Regions from separate parts of the Hathewaya limosa genome, predicted to be linked through region 3. Evidence: a T-box and tRNA genes for the amino acid it is inferred to sense, from the RefSeq annotation. Region 3 holds a T-box; the other regions hold tRNA genes.
The links. The T-box of region 3 lies ahead of trpS (tryptophan--tRNA ligase). A T-box ahead of a tRNA ligase gene usually reads a tRNA of that ligase, here a tRNA-Trp.

Region 1 (3,200 bases), on a different contig from region 3:
TTAACCAATGATGGTGATATTGTAAATAAAATTCTTAGGGCTGGAAACAACCATGAAAAGGAATATATAGTTACAGTAAATACTCCTATTACTCCAGAATTTATAAAACAAATGGGAAATGGTCTTCCTATTCTAAATACCGTTACAAAAAAATGCTTTGTTAAAAGAGAAAGTAAATATGTATTTAGAATAATTTTAACTCAAGGTCTTAACAGACAAATACGAAGAATGTGTGAATATCTAGGATACACTGTAACCAAACTCAAAAGAGTTCGAATTATGAATATAACCCTAGATAATATTCCTGAGGGAAAATGGAGATATATATCAAAGGAAGAATTGCAAGAGATAAATAATATGGTTAAGAACTCTATAAAAACAGAGGAAGCTTCTGTATAGCAATTAAGGATAGGCTTTTTCAAACCTATCCTTAATTATATATATTAATAATATTTAGGGATTGCAATATTGTAAAATTTTTGTTGGATGAATTCCTGACATAATTAAAGAAATTACTTTTTCTTTTCTCGTGTTAAATCTATTAAATGTTTCTTCTGCTTTCTCTAAATCATTATATACCTTCCAATATCCACAAACTAAACATTTTTTATTTGGACAATTTATAAAACTTTCAACATCTTTTACAGGGTATCCTAAAAATATACCTATTTCATGTGGACAACCATTTTTATATCTATTTCTAAGTAAATATAACTTGTTGTTTAAAGACCATTGTCTTCTATATCCATTTTCATTCATAAATACTGCATTTTCTCTGTTAGCTAATGTTTTTCTTAACAAATCTTCTTTATAAAAAAGCACAATAGCACCTTTTTCATATCTATGTAGTTCAAAGTACTTTATATTAAAAAAGTTACAAACTTTTTCTTTAGCTTCATCCCATATTTTTAATAATTTTCTTTCCCCATTATTAAAAACAATTAAGGAAGATGGTTTTTCTCTAAAAATAGTTGGTGCAATACTATAAGCTAATAATCCATAAAAATATTCTTCATCTTGAAATTCATTTATCATCTTAAAATATTTACACATACTATCTTTACACATACACATCTCCCTTTCTCATTTATTTAGCTAGATTTCGTCCTAAGTTTTTACATTCATCTATAGCAGCATCATCAGGTGTTTCATTAATAATAAGTGAATCAAAAATTAAGTTAGCTCCAAGTTCCTTCATTTTATCTTCCCAATTTCTCATCCATTCACCATCGCCCCATCCATAAGATCCAAATAGAACTATGTTCTTTCCTTGTGCTTCACCTGAAATTGATTCAATAAAAGGCTCCATTTCTGCTTCTTCTAAAACTTCAGCCCCCATAGCTGGACATCCTAGAACTACTACATCTGGATTTTTTATATCATCTAAAGAAGCTTCTCCTACTTGCTTTACTTTAACTTCTGCACCTTCTTCACTTGCACCTACTTCTATAGCCTTTGCCATCATTTCTGTATTACCTGTACCGCTCCAATAAATTATATTTATAGATTTCATTTCTGTTACCCCCTAATTAATTGATATCGATTTTCATTTTCAATAACATTATATACAGAGTATTTTATTTTGTCAATGTAATTGATAAATATTTTCAATTATTCATGCTTTCATCTTTATTTTTTTCCAAAATAACCTTTATATTTATTTACAACTTATTTATGAATTATACTAACATTATAGACATGAGTATTAATTATGTAGATTTTTAAAAATATATTTTGTAAAAACTATTACAAAAATTATTACGTATTTGCCTTTATCAATAGACTAAATATGGACATGGATGATAAAATTCAAATAATTAATTTTTTATTAAACAAAAAGTGGTTGATAATATTATCAACCACTTTCACTTTAAAACATTACTTCTACAGTAATAATTTTGGCAGGGGCACGAGGACTTGAACCCGGAACCAACGGTTTTGGAGACCGCTACTCTACCAATTGAGCTATACCCCTTCGACATATTTTTTATTTTTTTGTCAGCGTTTTACCAACGAAATTAATTATAATATAAAAATTTACTTTAGTCAACAAAAAAATAATATTTTTTTTATTTTTGGTTAAAGTAATCTTAATTAGTTTATCAAACTTTCTTAAAATTTTAGGAGGTCATGTTATGCACAATAATAAAAATCATATGAAAACTGATGAAAAATCTAATGCTGAACTTAGAAAAATGTATCATAGAAATGGTGGAGACATAGGTATTGAAAATGGAGTTAAAATAGATGCCAATAATGATAAATTTACTAAACGCTCTAAGTTATCTCATAATAAATAACTTATTTATAAATTTATAAAAAGGTTCATATATTATATGTATTCTCTTTTATTAATTTATAACCAAATAAAGCACACCTTAATATTAAAGTGTGCTTTATTTTTATTTATATTATCCTAATTGTTGTAAAACACAGCCCTTTATAAATTTAATATTATTTTGTTTACAAAATTCAACTATTTCATCACTTTCAGCTCCTGGTTGAATTAAAACCTTATCTATATTTAATTGCCTAGCCTCTTTTAAAATTTCTAATCCTAATTTAGGATTTATACATAAATCAATAACATCAATGTTAAAATTAGAAGATTTTAAATCTATAAAAGATGCTTTCCCATCTCCTCTAGGATCTATTCCAATAACATTATATTTTTCCCTTTTTAAGGTATTTAAAATTTTATTTGCATATTTACTTTCATTAGTAACATCTCCAACTACAACCCAATTATAATATTCAAATAATGCTTCAATATTCATTTTGTTCTTCCCTTCTTCTTTATTTGAATTTTTTTATTTAATAGATTTTATGTTATTCTAACACAAAAGCTCATATTTAATCATATCATTTCATTTTTCTTCATTTTAATTCATATATTCATTAGTATTCTTTGCATAAGTAAGACATTTGTAGACATTCTTCACCTTGACAACAATATTTAATATAGTATAATTAAAAACATAAAAAAAATTATGTGGACGGCTAGTGATAGAGGCGCTGTATTTATTAGTACTACTATTGAGGTAAGCACTATGAAATAGTAGAAAAGGAAATATGGCCGAAGTATATAACTAATGCTTTAAGGTTATATAACTGGGCTTACATAAAATATATGTAAGACTGTCACAAATATATTGTTTGTGAAGAGCTATCTTAAATATTTATTCATAAAATTAGGTCTT
Region 2 (3,200 bases), on a different contig from region 3:
GTATATACATTATTTCTAAGAGCATCTAATATAGGACATATAATCCCATCAGTATATGCTAGATTATAAGCTAGTGCATCTAAAGAAGATATACCAATCAAAGGTTTATTTAATCCATTACATATTCCTTTAAAAGTTGCCATACCAATTCTAAGTCCAGTAAAGGAGCCAGGACCTTTTGAAATTGCAAATCCATCTATATCAGCAATATCGGTTTCTGTGTTAGTTAAAAGTGTGTCTATCATAGACATAATTAAAACTGAATGTTGTTTTTTATAGTTAAAAGTTATCTCACCTAATAGTTTTTCATCTTCAATTAATGCACAAGTTGCACTTTGTGTGGCAGAATCAAAACTTAAAATCTTCATAATCTTATCTCCTTTATGTAGTCATATTTTTTGTTTGTATATTCTATATTGATTTGACGTTTATTAGGAGTAAGCTCATCACACTTATTTACATATATGTATAGAGCATCTTCTTTAGGGATTAGGTCTTCTATATAATTAGCCCATTCAATTATAGAAATACCATCACTAAATATGTATTCATCAAAACCTATGGCCTCTATTTCATCAGGATCATTTACTCTATAAACATCAAAATGATATAATTTTAATCTCCCGTCATATTCATTAACAATAGTGAAAGTTGGGCTTGTAATATGTTCATCTATGTTTAATCCCTTCGCTATTCCTTTGGTTAAATGAGTTTTTCCAGTTCCTAAATCTCCGATTAAGCAAATGATATCGCCGCTATTACATGTTTTACCTAATTTAACACCTAAATTGAAAGTTTCTTCAACTGAGTTAACTAAAAATTTCATTATCTCACCTCTGTATATTATTTTATCCTAATTAATAAAAAAAGTTAAGTATTCTATTAAATATAAAGCAATATATATAATTTTATCATATAGTATATAGTCATAATATATTAACTATATGCATAAAATATTAATTATATGGTTTAATATGGTTTGTTAAAATAAGTATTAAAGTTTTATATAAAACTTTAAAATTAACAAATTTTAATATTGGTCATAATTCTTGGAAAATTAAAAATATTATTCAAATAATATAGGCAATATGAGGTTAATAAGTTATAATAAGTTTAAAAGGATTTATAAAGGAGGGTCATAAATGTTTGTTAATAATTTAATGTTATCTAAAGAAAAGTTAGTAACAGTAACACCTAAGGACTCTGTCAAGAAAGCCTTAGAACTTATAGAAGAATATAAGTTTTTATCAATTCCTGTAGCAGAAGGGGATAAGTTCTACGGTACTATTTCAAAAGAAAGAATTTACACTTTTTATTTCGAGAAAAATCTAGATAAAAAAAGTTTATTGGAAGAGTTTTTAGTAGAAAATGTTATGAGAGTTGATGTACCTAAAGTAGACCCAATGGAACAAGTAGAAGAAGCATCTAATTATTTAGCTACAGAAAACACACCATTTGTGGCTGTAATAGATAGTGCAAATGAGTTTAAAGGTATAGTAACTCATAATGCAGTATTTAAGCAATTCACAGAATTATTTGGTTTAAATAGAGGGCAAAGAATATCTGTAATTGCCCATGATATTCCAGGACAAATATCTAAACTTTCTAAAATTATAACAGAAAATAATGGTGATATTATTAGTTTTGTTGTGGTTGATCCAAAAAGTTTAACAGAAGTAAAAGAAATCGTTGTAAGAATAAAAACAGAAAATTATGATGATATATTAAAGAAAGTCAAAGACGCTGGATTTAAAGTACAATAATATGTTTTAAATAAAGGAGGAATTTTTATCCTCCTTTATTTAAAAATATATTGATTTTAAAAAAAAATGATGATATAATGTTAATTGTTTTTAGGGGTATAGCTCAATTGGTAGAGTAGCGGTCTCCAAAACCGTTGGTTGCGGGTTCGATTCCTGCTGCCCCTGCCAGTTAATATTTAAAAAATTGATACAGCATTTGAATGACTAAGCTATATTTTATTATAGCTTGGTCATTTTTAATTTTTACTGAATAAACAAAGTTCATATCTTATAACTTAATTAAAAGGATCTTAGGTTACTATAAAAAATTCAAATTTAGTTAGGTAATTCTCAGAAATCTTATTAAAAATTTTTTCATTATGCAAATTTGTGGTTTTAAATAAAGATAGAAGTAAAATATAAATTATTTGATTTAATATACATAATAAGTCTATAATATACTAGGAATATATTGCAACAAAAAGGAGTAAATTTATTTACTATATTTCTTTGAGGTGAGTTTATGAAAGAATATGATATAGTTATAATAGGAGGCGGAGCATCAGGGCTGTCAGCTGCAATTGAGGCTAGAAAACAAGGTATAGAAAAAATACTTATTATAGATAAAGAAAAGTTTTTAGGTGGGATTTTAAATCAATGTATTCATAATGGATTTGGAAGATATATTTTAAAGGAAGAATTAACTGGACCAGAGTATGCCAATATTTTTATAAAAGAAATACAAAGACTAAGAATAGGATATAAACTTGAAACAACTGTATTAGAAATAGATAAAAACAAAAAAGTAACTTTTGTAAATTCAGAAGAAGGAGTTGTAGAAATAGGGGCAAAAGCTATTATACTTGCTATGGGATGTAGGGAAAAAACCAGAGGAGTGGTAAATATATCTGGAAGTAGTTTTGCAGGCGTTTTTACAGCAGGAATGGTACAAAGGTTAATAAATTTAGAAGGAATAATGCCAGGTAAGGAAATAGTTATTTTGGGATCTGGTGATTTAGGATTAATAATAGCTAAAACATTAACTTTAGAAGGTGCCAATGTTAAGGCCGTAATAGAAATGTTGCCTTATTGTAGTGGACTTAAAAGAAACTATAAAAAATGTTTAGAACCATTTAATATTCCTTTAAAGTTGCAACATACAATAATTGATATTAGAGGAAAAGAGCGAGTTAATGGAGTGGCTATAGCTAAAGTAGATGATAATTACAAGCCAATAAAGGGAACGGAAGAATTTATAAGTTGTGATACTGTCGTATTGTCTGTAGGATTGGTACCTGAAAGTGAACTATTTAAAAAGTTAGGAATAAAAATTAATGCTGTAACAGGAGGTACTTTAATAGACGAAAGTATGCAAACTAATATTAAAGGTGTTTTTGCATGTGGAAATGTGGTTCATTTACATGATTATGTGGATAATGTTACACAGGAAGGTGTTCT
Region 3 (3,200 bases):
ACAATTACCAAGCCAGATGGGTCAGTAAGTGAATCACCTGCGACTAAAGAAACGTTGGACAAGCTTAAAATAAAAATAGACATTGAAAAGCTTACCGGCGGTGCGATTAGTAAACCGGTAGCAATACCAGGTACTTATGAAAAGGTTGCACAAAAACCACAAGGATTTTTTCAAGTAATTTCAGCGCCAATTGAAGGAGTATATCAAAGTATAGATATCATATTATTTATTTTAATAATTGGTGGTTGTATAGGTGTACTTAATAATTCCGGAGCTTTTGATGCCGGTATAGCTAGTCTTTCAAGAGCAACAAAAGGAAGAGAATTCTTACTTATAGTAATAGTTACAATTCTTATTTCTATTGGAGGAACTACTTATGGTATGGCAGAAGAAACTATTGCCTTATACCCAATACTGGTTCCGGTATTTGTTGCGGCAGGTTATGATGCCATGGTTGCTATAGCATCTATATATGTAGGTTCTTCTATAGGTACTATGTTCTCAACAGTTAATGCATTTTCATCTGTTGTAGCATCCAATGCTGCAGGTTTAAGTTTTACTGAAGGTATAGGAATGAGACTGGGAGGTCTTATAGTAGGTACTATAATTTGTATAATTTATATTATAAAATATGCAAATAAAGTTAAAAAAGATCCTACAAAATCTATAATTTATGCTCAAAAAGAAGAAATTGAAAAGAAATTTGCAACTGTAGATGAAAAAGATGTGCCAGAATTTACACTTGCACGTAAATTAATGTTACTTATGTTTGCCGGATCATTTGGTATTATGGTTTGGGGTGTTTCAAGTCAAGATTGGAGTTTTAGTCAAATGACTTCATTATTCTTAATAGTTGGAATAATTTTAGGTATACTTTCTCGTATGGGAGAAAAAGCTTTTGTAAATAAATTTATAGAAGGTGCAGCAGATTTAGTTAGTGTTGGCTTAATTGTTGGTGTTGCTAGATCTATTAATATAGTATTAGAAGGTGGACAAATATCAGATACTATACTTAATGGAGCATCTTCACTAGTATCAGGAATGAACCCTATAGTATTTGTACTTGTAATGCTTGTAGTGTTTATAGTATTAGGATTCTTTATACCATCTTCATCAGGGCTTGCAGTTTTATCTATTCCAGTTATGGCACCGCTTGCAGATTCTGTAGGTCTTCCAAGACACGTTATTGTAAGTGCATTCCAATATGGATTAGGATTAATATCATTTATAACACCAACAGGTCTTATACTTGCAACCTTATCTATTGTAGATGTAACTTATGATAAATGGTTAAAATTTGTTATGCCTTTAATAGGAATTATAGCAGCGCTTGCGGCTATAATACTTATGGTACAAGGTGCAATAGCTTAGTAATAATTATTTAAATTTTATAAATTTATGTAACTAAAATAAAAAGTTCTATGAATAATAATAGGACTTTTTATTTTTAAATCAATATTAAAGATATAATAAAGTTTAAGTAAATAATAGTAAGAGAATAATTAGAAAAAAGGTTGACAAAAAACATTATAAGACATATTATATATTAAACAATAAATATTAATAAAGTCGATGAAGAGAAGAGTAGATTTAAAAACAGGTTTAAAGAGAGTCATTACCTGGTGAGAATATGATAGCTATGATTAAATTGAAGTGGGTCTTGGAGATTTTTAGGTGAAAAATTTTAAAGTAGCCTTTTACGTTTACTTTACGTTATAAAAGCAGGATATTATTAGTATCCTTATAAAGAAGATTTAAAAAATCTTAAATTTAGGTGGTACCACGTTGAATTTACGTCCTATGGTTAATTTTAACCATAGGACTTTTTATTTTACAAGTTAAAATATATATGGAAATCTCTTAAGATAAATTTAAAACAGTAAGGAGTGTAAGTTATGGAAGAAAATAAGAAAGTAATATTTAGTGGAATTCAGCCTTCAGGAGACTTAACATTAGGAAATTATTTAGGTGCTTTAAAAAATTGGGTTAAGCTGCAAGATGAATATGATTGTTATTTTTGTGTGGTTGATCTTCATGCAATAACAGTAAGACAAGAACCAAAAGATTTAAGAAGAAGAACTTTAGAATTATTAGCTATTTACGTAGCAGCAGGTATTGATCCAAATAAAAATACATTATTTATACAATCACATGTTCCAGCACATTCTGAGGCTGGTTGGCTTTTAAATTGTAATTCATATATGGGTGAATTAGCTAGAATGACTCAATATAAAGATAAGTCTAAAAAGCAAGGAGATAATATATGTGCGGGATTATTTAATTACCCTGTTTTAATGGCTGCAGATATACTATTATATCAAGCAGATTTAGTACCAGTAGGAAAAGATCAAACACAACATTTAGAACTTGCAAGGGATTTAGCAGAAAGGTTTAATAGACAATATAGTCCAACATTTAAGATTCCAGAAGGATATATACCAAAGGCTGGGGCTAAAATTATGAGTCTTCAAGATCCAAGTAAAAAAATGTCTAAATCAGATGATAATGCAAATAGCTTTATTTTAATTATGGATTCACCAGAATCTATAAGAAGAAAAGTTAACAGAGCAGTAACAGATAGTTTAGGAGAGGTTAAATATTGTGATGATCAACCAGGAGTTAAAAATTTAATGACTATTTTAAATTGTATAACTGGTATAAGTATGGATGAAATTGAGAAAAAATATGAAGGAAAAGGATATGCTCAATTTAAATCTGATGTAGCGGAAGCTATAGTTAATGAATTAGAACCAATCCAAAAAAGAGTAAAAGAATTGTTAGATAATAAAACTGAATTAGAAGAAATTTATAAAAAAGGTGCAGAGAAAGCTAATTATATTTCAAGGAAAACGTTAAGAAAAATGCAAAAGAAAATAGGATTTATACCTATGTAATTATAAAAAATTAATGTAGTATATGTTATAAGGTTTGCAAAGTTTATTTTATAATTTTGCAAACTTTTTATTTTTAAAATAATATAACACTTACGTATTTATTGACAGAGCTAATTAATAAAGTTAAAATCATTAAGTAGACTACTTACTGTGTAAAAACAGTGGAAAATGGGAAAAATTTAAGGGAGTATACTTTAAATTAACTATTTGGTAAATATAATTTTAAATTTATATAGAAAGAGGAGAAAAGTGTGGAGGAATTAAGAAGCAAAATAGAGAAAAGAAGAACTTTTGCTATTATATCTC

Region 1: it has a tRNA-Trp gene. The T-box ahead of trpS (tryptophan--tRNA ligase) is inferred to sense a tRNA for this amino acid. The anticodon was not compared.
Region 2: it has a tRNA-Trp gene. The T-box ahead of trpS (tryptophan--tRNA ligase) is inferred to sense a tRNA for this amino acid. The anticodon was not compared.

The regions. Positions count from the first base shown of each region.
Region 1 covers NZ_JAUSWN010000012.1:3,346-6,545, reverse strand. The annotation lists gene rluF (23S rRNA pseudouridine(2604) synthase RluF) at 1-399, shown strand, start outside; gene QOZ93_RS07840 (DUF3793 family protein) at 454-1,068, opposite strand; gene QOZ93_RS07835 (flavodoxin) at 1,088-1,513, opposite strand; tRNA gene QOZ93_RS07830 (tRNA-Trp) at 1,900-1,975, opposite strand; gene QOZ93_RS07825 (hypothetical protein) at 2,136-2,300, shown strand; gene QOZ93_RS07820 (CoA-binding protein) at 2,412-2,777, opposite strand; lysine riboswitch at 3,000-3,177, shown strand.
Region 2 covers NZ_JAUSWN010000001.1:139,178-142,377, forward strand. The annotation lists gene tsaB (tRNA (adenosine(37)-N6)-threonylcarbamoyltransferase complex dimerization subunit type 1 TsaB) at 1-368, opposite strand, end outside; gene tsaE (tRNA (adenosine(37)-N6)-threonylcarbamoyltransferase complex ATPase subunit type 1 TsaE) at 365-826, opposite strand; gene QOZ93_RS00655 (CBS domain-containing protein) at 1,143-1,763, shown strand; tRNA gene QOZ93_RS00660 (tRNA-Trp) at 1,856-1,931, shown strand; gene QOZ93_RS00665 (NAD(P)/FAD-dependent oxidoreductase) at 2,266-3,200, shown strand, end outside.
Region 3 covers NZ_JAUSWN010000013.1:25,668-28,867, reverse strand. The annotation lists gene QOZ93_RS08470 (YfcC family protein) at 1-1,371, shown strand, start outside; T-box leader at 1,564-1,804, shown strand; gene trpS (tryptophan--tRNA ligase) at 1,896-2,894, shown strand; gene QOZ93_RS08460 (peptide chain release factor 3) at 3,146-3,200, shown strand, end outside.